DNA from 3 places in the Arthrobacter sp. Sr33 genome. Region 3 is predicted to be linked to each of the others. Evidence: predicted binding sites of a transcription regulator. Region 3 holds the regulator's gene; each other region holds the start of a gene.

Region 1 (3,279 bases), on a different contig from region 3:
TGCGGTGTAGAGCCGACGCAACCACACATCGAAAGCGGGAGCTGTTGCCGGGCCGGTCGAATCTGTTGACCCGGCCGGCTTCTTCGGGCCGGTTGATCCGTTGGTCGTTTTTCCCGTTCGGATGAGGTTTCGTGCCCAGAGGGAGGGGATGATGCCGTAGCCGGGGATCCTGGCTGGTTCGCCGTCTCCTTGTAGGAGCGCCCGGTCGGTCATGATGACCTGCAACTCGACCCGGCTGATACCCCCGGGCACCCCGGTGACACGTTCGACGAGGGTATCGGCCATCACCTGGCCCCGGGACCGGGGGTCCCCGGTAGCCCGGGCCGTGTCCGCATGACGGGTCAGGGCCGCGTAAGTCGCGACGGCCTCTTTTACGGGGAGTAGCGCAGTGAGGTAGGCCATCGTCTCCGGCGCCGGGCGGATACTCACGCACCGTTCCGTTACCGCATGGGCGGCCCGGTTCACCACTGAGCGGGGATCCCTGCGGTACGCAGCGGCCTTCGCCGCCGCGATGATCGCCTTGTCCCCGTCGCCGGTGAACCTGCCCGTGTCGGGGGCCAGTTCCTCATCGACGCCCGTCCGGTCAGAACTGGAGAGGCAGGCGGTTTCCTTCACCAACAAGGTGGCACGCCACTCATTGAGCTCACCGTTATGCAGTGCGGCGAGGGTGTGGGGCATCTCCGTGACCAGGGCGCGGGCTAATCCGAGGAGGCGGCTGCCCCGGACCGGGGATTCACGGCGGGCTAACGCGATCTGCGCCCCCACCCCGTTGCCCCGCTCCGCGGCGGGGACCCCGGCATCGGCCTGGGCTTGGCGCTCGGCCACGTCGACAGCCACCGCGATCTGGGCCTGCACTCCGGCGATCGCCGATTTCAGGTCCTCCAGCTCACGCAGCTGATCAATCAACCCCGCCGCGTCCGCCGCCGGCTGCAGGGAGTTGAGGGCTTCGGCTAGCTCCCGGGTGGACCATTCACCGCGACTACGACCGCGACCGCGACCGCCGGACCGGGTGGCCGAGGGGGGTTCACCGGTAGACGCCGATGTAGACGCAGTAGCGTCAAGGGAAACGCGGCGGCCGGTGGGACTATCAGCCCGAGAAATGCCGCCGTCACGATGACCCTGACCACCGGAACCGGTGAGGGAACCAGCGACAGGGGCACTGGTTCCGAGGTTGCCGGCGGCATCGGTATTACCACTGGCACCGCCGGAAACAGCACCAGAAGGGCCGCGCGGAGCCGCTACCCGGGAGGGGAATCCCTTCCGTTCCTGTGATGGAGCTGTGCTGCCGTCCATACCTCTATTGTCCCAAACCACACCGACAATCCAGGGATTCACAAGCCTATGTGGATAAATCTCTCGAACAAATATTCGAATAAGGCTGGAGGCCCGGCTAGGGCTTTAGACAGGATCCATCCGTCGTGCGACTACAGCGACGCCATCCGGTTCCTTGCCGATCAGCTGGTGGATGCCCGACCTGTTTGGGCAGCACCCAACGGCGACGCAACCAGTTAACAATCACACCGTCGGAAACTGCAGCACGCCACCCTGATAGACCTGCCCGATCATGGAGCGCAGACCAGCCAGCTGCTCGGTCGATTCCAGTTGGCCGTTAAGCACGACGATGTCGGCTAGGTGCTTCTCTGCCAACCGGCCGACGGAGTTGAGGGGCGTGATGAGTTCGCCCGGCACCGACGTGGAAGCGGCCAACACCTGCTCAAGGGTCATGCCGGCGTCGGCCATCAGAGCGAGTTCCTCCAGGTTGTCGCCGTGCGCGCCGACCCCCGCGTCGGTGCCCATGCCAACCCTGACTCCCGCGGCGATGGCTCGGGCGACCGACTGGCGGTGGTCTTCCGCCACCTGCTGGGCCTTGTCGATGACCTGTTGCGACAGCCCGCTGGTACCGGATTCGCCCTTGCGGATGACAGCCAGCGGAGCTGAAAGGGTGGGCACCAGGTAAGCCTTGGTGTCCAGGAACAGCTGGATTGCCTCGTCGGTGAGGTAGATGCCGTGCTCGATGGTCCGCACGCCCGCCCACAGCGCGTTGATGATCCCGGCGGTGCCTTGCGCGTGGGCCATCACGTATTTGCCCTGCATCCCGGCTTCCTCAACGACGACGGCGATCTCCGCGGGGGTGAACTGGGAGTGCCGCGGGTCGGTGGTCGGCGAGAGCACCCCGCCGGTCGAGCAGATCTTGATCTGGTCGGCGCCGGCCCGCAGGAGCGTGCGAGTGACCTTCCGGACTTCCTCGACGCCGTCGGCGATGCCGCTGGGACGGCCGGGATGAGGCCCAAAGTCGGGGGAGTCGAGTCCCGAGGGGTGCCACAGATCGCCGTGACCACCGGTCTGGGACATGATGCTGACGGCGATGCGGAGCCGTGGACCCTTGACGACCCCGGTTTCGACCGCCTGTTTCGCACCCAGGTCAGCGCCACCGGCGTCGCGCACGGTGGTGACACCTGCGCGGAGGGTTGCCTCGAGGTTCCGCACGGACTCGTAGAATTGCAGGGAGTAGGGATCGACCATCGCCTGGATGGAGCCGGGAGTGGAGGTCATCACGTGAACGTGCAGGTCGATCAGGCCGGGAAGGACCGTGCGACCAGCACAATCCACCACCGTGGCCTCCGCATACGCGTCGACTGAACCGGCGTCGCGGCCCACAGCTTCGATCATCCCGTCGCGGATGACGACGTCGGTTTGGCCGGGAAGGAAGCGTTCGCCGTCGAACACATAGCCGTTCTTCAAAACTGTCGCAAGCGTCATTGCTGCCTTTCGCGGGTTGACCGCAGCCAGGCGCTGCAGGCGTTTAGCGGCCAGCCTACAGCCAATCCGTCCGCCGCAGCGGCGGCTGGGCCCCGCCGGGACGCTGCACCAACACCTGGTTCACGCCAGTCAGCCCGTTCTCGAATCCCAGTGCGCTGGTCGCCATATAGAGGCGCCACACCCGGGCCCGACCCTCGCTTGTCAGACCGACCGCTTCGTCCCAATGATCTTCAAGGTTCTGCACCCACGCGCGGAGGGTGAGCGCGTAGTGCTGACGCAACGCTTCGACGTCGAGCACCTCGAACTTCGCTGACTCCAGGGCGCCGAGCATCACCGTGAGGCTGAGCATCTCGCCGTCGGGAAAGACGTACTTGGGGATGAATGAATCGGGGTCCGGGCGCATCGTGTCACCGGCATTCCAGGAGATGGCGTGATTGAGCAGTCGGCCGCCGGGGCGCAGCAGGCCGAACAGGTGGCTCGAATACCCGGCAATCTGGTCGCGCCCCACATGTTCGGACA
Region 2 (3,279 bases), on a different contig from region 3:
ACGGGATCAGCGGTCGGGGCGGGCAGTCTCACGGTCACGGACGGGAAGGAGGAAGCAGTCCGGTGGAAATGTGATGTGCCAGCAAACACGGTCATGCTCTTGGCGAGTTGCTTCGCCCGGGACAGGCGCACCGCCGCGGCCTGCGCGTAGAGACTCATCACCTGATGCATTCCAGCGAGCGTAGTGACCGGCGTCGAAAATGAGCGGGAAAAGATCATCTGCTTTTTGTCCGCGCGCTCCGTTTCCAGTTCGATGCACGGCACACCGCGCAGCTCCAGGATGGTGCGCTGCATGAGGACCGAGAATTTCCGTCGCATCAGCAACGGGTCAGCGGCACGAAGGTCAGCGATGGTAAACACGCCGATGGCATTGAGCCGTTTTCCGAGCCGGCCAGCAATACCCCAGACCCCGGTGACCGGGACCCGCGACATGATGTGGTCGATGTGGGCCCCGGGCATGGTGTCGAGATTGCAGACCCCACCCATCGCAGGGTTTTGTTTGGCCACCCGGTTGGCAAACTTGGCAAGGGTCTTGGTCGGGGCGATTCCGACGCAGACCGGCAACCCCGTGTGCAGCGCCATGGCGGCCCGGATGGCCCAGCCTTGATCCTGTAAGGACTGCGGCGAACCCGCGAGACCAAGAAAGGACTCATCGATCGAGTACACCTCCTGCCAGGCGGCGAAGCGTCCCATCAGCTCCATGGCCCGTGAACTCAGGTCTCCGTAGAGCTCATAGTTGCTGGAGCGCTGAATGAGCCCCCAGCCGGGGGCCTGGGCGGAGATTTTGAACCACGGCTCGCCGAGTGGAATGCCGAGGGCTTTCGCCTCATTGGACCGGGCCACCACACAGCCGTCGTTGTTTGACAAGACCACCACCGGGACGCCCGCCAGGCTGGGATCGAAGACACGTTCGCAGCTGACGTAGAAGCTGTTGACGTCGACGAGGGCTATCCGGGACGGTTTGGTACGGTCGGCTGCTGCCGCGGACGGGTAATGGCCCGGGCCATCGGGCACCCGGGAATGGTAATCGGTCATCGCAGCGGCTTACACGTAGTGCAGGCAGCGGGTGACTACCCCCCACACCGACAAATCGGACAGTTCAGCGACAGTGATGTCCGGATAGTCGCGATTTTCCGCTTTGAGGATGACCCCGGTGGCGCCAAGGTGTAGCCGTTTGATCGTCAACTCGCCGTCCAGGATCGCCACCACCACCGATCCGTGGTGGGGCGCCAACGACCGGTCCACGATCAGCTCATCCCCGTCTTTGATACCGGCGCCGGACATGCTGTCGCCGGAGACCCTCACGATGAAAGTACAGGTGGTGTCTTTGATCAGGTGTTTGTTGAGGTCAATCCCGCCGTCGTAATAGTCCTGTGCGGGCGAGGGGAAACCTGCGGGAACGGAGACCGGCGCGACGTCGGTGAAGTGGCCTGGCGGGGTTCCGTGTAACTGAGCAATATGGGCTACAACGGTCACGGCATCCCTCGATTAGTACATATATTCGAACGAAATAAGCGTAGCACCCGACCCGGACCTTTCAGCGGGGCAGCGTCAAAAGTGTGGTCGGCTCAGTGCTAGATTTCACGGGGACGCGGCAACACCACGGGCGGCTAATTGCCCGCCGGGTGACCGACTGAAGCGGAGTGGGGCACGAGGGATGGACTGGATCCGGTTCCCTGTGGTGGCGCTTGTTCGGGGGAGGCGACGTTCAGCGGCTATCTGCGGGGAAAAAAGCCGGCCGTGCTTATCTCGTGGGCCGCGGACGACAGCTCCGGCAGCTCGGCGGAAGCATCCGACCGTTAGCGGTTCCAAGGCTGGGTGGGGTGGGTCATGGTGTGTGCTTTCCGGTCAGCTGAGCTTCCTGATGCTTTTCCGGAATTTTCTTTCAGTATCGGCCTGGATCGAATTCTCGGCCTCATGAAGCACTCCGTAGGCGAAAGTGTTCTCTCCGGCCCGTCGCGCCGCACGGGATGCTTTGAGGAGATACTCCTGAAAGAGGACGCTGTCGCGGTGGGTTCCCAGAATGTCCTGGATCTTCTCCGACGACTTCATCGACTTTCCCACCTGCCCGCCGAAAGCGAATCCTGAGGCCCCCTCAACCGACCTGATCGCGTAGCGCAGGCGCTTGGACCTCTTGCGCACCTCATGCAGCAACTCCAGCTGTGAGTCCAGATCTGATGCGCGGCTGGCACGTTGAGCGGATTTCACCACGATCTCCTGCTGGCGGTTGACCGCTGGCGGAAGGTTCGTGGCAGCCTTCCCGCCGTTGTTCTTCTCGCCCTTCAGCGGGACCCGGGCGGTGAACTCGTCAAGGGCATCAAGGGTAGCGAAGTATTCAGCGGAATTGAGGTCCCGGAGGACCGCCGAGTAGGCCTTCTGGTACCGGGCGGCCGATGACTTGTCCAACCGCCTCATCACGTGCCGGGGGATTGACCCCGGTGGCCGGTTGGCAATGCGGGTCACGATCAGCGCCTGCATCACTTCCGCGTCACGGGCGGCGCTGAGATTCCGGCCGAGTGACTTCAGCCGACCTTCGAGCTCGCCCGCCGGGCCGCCCTCCAGCAGCGGCCGATAGGTCTTCAGCATGCTACGCAGAGTGCGAGCCTTCACCCGCAACTGGTGCAGCGAACCTGCCTGGTGGCGGCGCACCCGCGGATCCCACGCCACCAGTTCGGCGGCCACCTGGCGGAACGAAGCGGTCAGCACATTCCGGACAGAGCCGGGCTTACCATCGACCGGAGCGAGCTGGGGTTGGCCACCCATGGCCCGGGCCAGTTTCGACGTGCTGCCGGCTGGGGCGGCGCCAGCGTTCAACAAGGAGTGCTCGACGGCGTCCACCAGGGCCTGCCTGGCATCATCGGGAGCGGGTTCTCCGCCCTCCACTTCTGCTTCCCATTCCCGCCAGGACCGTTCGACGCCGGTGGTCAGGTCCTCTGCGTCGACCACATCGTCGCTGATTTCGATCAGCGGGGTGCCAGCCGCATCCACCAGAGTGGTGATGGTGCGGGTGGTCGTGATTCGTGCAACTGGTTCGAGGGCACTATTCCTGACATGGACCCGAATCAGATCGAGTACCTCCGACGGCGGTGTATCGCCCGTGCCGGACAGCGGCACCTGGACCTCGAGCCGGTCCGCGTCCGCCGGGAACTTGGTATGCCAGCCCTCGTCTTTGCCCCCGCGCCGCCGTCGCAGGGTTATTCCGTGGCGCAGCAGCGACCGGTCCGGCAGATCGAAGTACAGAGCTTCCAGAACCACGGTACCGCCGTCGTCCGCCCTGGCC
Region 3 (3,279 bases):
CGAGCTGACTCCCGGGGTGAGCGAGCAGGCGTGGCGGCAGGTGTCCGTGACCAGCATGGAATGTCTTGGCGCCCAAAAGTGCCCGGTCGCGGCGGAATGCTTCAGCGAACGGGCCAGGGCCAAGGCGGGCGACGCGGATATCGTCATCACCAACCATGCAATGCTCGCGATCAGTGCCTTCGAGGGGCTGGCGGTGCTCCCCGAGTACGACGTCGTCGTCATCGACGAAGCCCACGAACTGCATGACCGGGTCACCGGCGCGGTGTCCGGACAATTATCGGCGGGGATGATTTCCGCTGCGGCGTCGGCGGCCCGCCGTCATCTGTCAATCGCCACCGAGGGCCTCGACTCCGCAAACCGCTTTTTCGAGTCAACAGTCGCCGGGATCCCCACGGGATTAATGGCTGCCGGACTCACCGAGGAGCAGGAAACGGCGATCACCCAGGTCCGCGAAGCCTGCCGGGCCGTCCTGTCGGACGCCAAAGGAGACGGACCGACCCCGGCAGACGGTGGCCGGCAGATGGCGAAGTCCCACGTCCTCGCCGTCTTCGAACTCTGCGAGCGGCTTCTGACGGCGACACCGGCCGGTGAGGTGCTCTGGGCCTCACGGCCAAGCACCTTCTCACCGGGCACCGGGTATTCACAGCCCGACGACGACGCACCCGCGACCATCAACATCGCGCCACTGTCCGTGGCCGGGAAGCTGCGGGAAGGCCTGTTCGCCGATCACACAGTGGTCCTGACCTCGGCAACGCTCGCCATCGGGGCCGAATTCGGTCCAGTCGCCGGTTCGCTCGGTCTCGCGGGCGCCTCGGCGCCGTCATGGACCGGCGTCGACGTCGGCAGCCCCTTCGACTACCCGAAGCAGGGCGTCCTGTATGTCGCGAAGGACCTTCCAAAGCCGGAGCGGGGCACCTCGCCTGAGCAGCTCGACGAACTGGAGGTCTTGCTGAAAGCATCGCGGGGTGGGGCGCTGGGACTTTTTTCCTCCCGCCGCGCGGCCGAAGACGCAGCCGAAGCACTGCGCCCACGGGTCGACTTCGAGATCCTGTGCCAGGGCGAATCGTCAATGTCGGCGCTGGTCAAACAATTCTCGGATGAGCCGGACACGTGCCTCTTCGGCACCATGTCACTCTGGCAGGGCGTCGATGTGCCAGGCCGGTCGTGCCGGCTGGTGACCATCGACCGCATTCCCTTCCCGCGCCCTGACGACCCACTCATGACAGCGCGGACGAGAGCCGTAGCGAAGGCCGGTGGAAACGGTTTCATGAGCGTTTCGGCAACCCACGCGGCCGTCCGCCTCGCTCAGGGCGCCGGACGCCTCATCCGCGCAGCCGAAGACAAGGGGGTGGTGGCGATCCTCGATTCCAGGCTCGCCAACGCACGCTACGGATCATTCCTGCGTGCCGCGCTGCCGCCTTTCTGGTCCACCACCGATCGCACGACGGCGGTCGGCGTCCTGGAGCGGCTGGCAGGAAAACCCACGCCCGGGGGTTAGAGGGCGCGCATCACCGAGACGACCTTGCCCATAATCGTGGCGAGGTCTCCCAGGATCGGCTCGTACTGGGTGTTCTGGGGGAGCAGCCAGGTGTGACTGTCGCGCTGGCGGAAAGTCTTCACCGTCGCCTCGTCGTCGAGGAGCGCGGCCACGATGTCACCGTTCTGTGCTTCCTGCTGGCGCCGGACCACTACCCAGTCACCGTCGCAAATGGCGGCGTCGATCATCGAATCGCCATAGACCCGCAACATGAAGAGATCGCCGTGTCCCACCAACTGGCGGGGTAGCGGCATGACATCTTCCACTACCTGGTCGGCCAGCACCGGGCCGCCGGCAGCGATCCGCCCCACCATCGGAACCATGGCTGCGTCGATCGCGCCGCCGACGTCCGGTGTCGTACCCTGGCCCGATCCTTCTTCGCCGCTGTGCTGATCATGGTCGAGGGTCAGCGGAAGCAGGATCTCCATGGCGCGGGGGCGCTTCGGATCGCGCCTGAGATAGCCCATCCGCTCGAGCTGCGACAACTGATGGGTGACGCTCGAGAGACTGGCGAGCCCCACCGTGTCTCCGATCTCGCGCATGGAGGGCGGATACCCGTTGGTGCCGATGGCCCGCTGAATGGTCTCAAGGATCTTCTTCTGGCGGGGCGTCATGCCCTTGGGCACCTGGCGCCCACGCGGGCGGCCACGGGCTGGCAGGACGGCCGGGGCGGGGTCAGCCGGGGCAAGGTCGGAGGCCGGTTCATCCAGTGGTGCGTCGGACTCTTTCACGGTCGCTGTCCCTTCGATAAGAATCCATGTACCCCGGCAGATCCCTGGATTCCAGGGGCCGAGCTTATTTTGTCAGTGGCGGATGATGTGCTGGTTTCTGCTGGATCCCGAACCTTCATCCTTGCCCTAACGGTAAGGGAGTCAGGACACGTTTTCAAACATTTGTTCGATCGTGTCTCGACAAAGTTCGTCAATCAGTGCTAAAAATAAACAAGCAGTAATTCGAAGATAAGTTCGAACAAAACAGGAATCGCCGGTTTTAGCTCGAACACCGCCTTCAACCTTCAGGGTTGGTCCCGGGCTCATACCCCAGGACCGAATGGACTGATTCGAGAGTACAGAGAGGTGTATCCATGTCTGTCATCACCACACACCAGAATTTCCCCACCACCGAAAGCGACGCGACCACGAGCGGCGCCACCAAGCTGCGGCTTACCCGCAGGGGCCGGCTCCTGTTGGTCGGATTGCCGATCGTGCTACTCGCGTCGGCCGTTCTGATGTTGTCAGGATTTTTCAACTCGCCTGCCAAGGCATCAGCTGAAGGCGGAGAGGTGACCGAGACCGTCAGTGTCAGCGTCGCAGCCGGCGAAACCATCTGGCAGCTGGCAACCGAGTTCGCTCCGGACCGCGATCCGCGCATCGTCGTCTCCGAGATCGTTGAACTGAACAGCCTGGGCACCTCAGTGCTGCAGGCAGGGCAGCAACTGGATGTCCCCACCAACCGGTAACTCCTCGACAGCCAGTACTGCACCCCCAGAACCCTCCAACCCGGTCGGCCAGTATCGGCCACCGGGTGCGGAGCTTCTGCGAACGCGGTGAAGATCCTGATGAAGGGTGAAGGCCCGCCGATTCTGCACCTGCAGCACTCCACGCTTAACCTTGACAGGTGAGCGAACAGTTTGAGCGGTTGAGCCGGTTGCCCCTGCGCGAGGATCTGCGGGGCAAGCACCCCTACGGGGCACCCCAGTTGGATGTCCCCATCCTCCTGAACGTCAATGAGAATACCCATGG

Evidence for each region. Region 3 encodes LexA, which represses DNA repair genes until DNA is damaged. Its sites were predicted from a motif close to TCGAACANNTGTTCGA; they were not measured.
Region 1: a site for LexA is predicted at 1,357-1,372, ahead of ACX80T_RS15010 (HNH endonuclease signature motif containing protein). Genes of this name have one in related genera too.
Region 2: a site for LexA is predicted at 1,489-1,504, ahead of ACX80T_RS03390 (LexA family protein). Genes of this name have one in related genera too.

What each region holds. Positions count from the first base shown of each region.
Region 1 covers NZ_JBTNDD010000013.1:12,145-15,423, reverse strand. The annotation lists gene ACX80T_RS15010 (HNH endonuclease signature motif containing protein) at 1-1,293, opposite strand, end outside; gene ACX80T_RS15005 (metal-dependent hydrolase family protein) at 1,516-2,760, opposite strand; gene ACX80T_RS15000 (class I SAM-dependent methyltransferase) at 2,816-3,279, opposite strand, start outside.
Region 2 covers NZ_JBTNDD010000002.1:105,984-109,262, forward strand. The annotation lists gene ACX80T_RS03385 (Y-family DNA polymerase) at 1-1,034, opposite strand, end outside; gene ACX80T_RS03390 (LexA family protein) at 1,044-1,475, opposite strand; gene ACX80T_RS03395 (CYTH and CHAD domain-containing protein) at 1,848-3,279, opposite strand, start outside.
Region 3 covers NZ_JBTNDD010000005.1:42,694-45,972, reverse strand. The annotation lists gene ACX80T_RS08340 (ATP-dependent DNA helicase) at 1-1,498, shown strand, start outside; gene lexA (transcriptional repressor LexA) at 1,495-2,151, opposite strand; gene ACX80T_RS08330 (LysM peptidoglycan-binding domain-containing protein) at 2,622-2,996, shown strand; gene ACX80T_RS08325 (histidinol-phosphate transaminase) at 3,155-3,279, shown strand, end outside.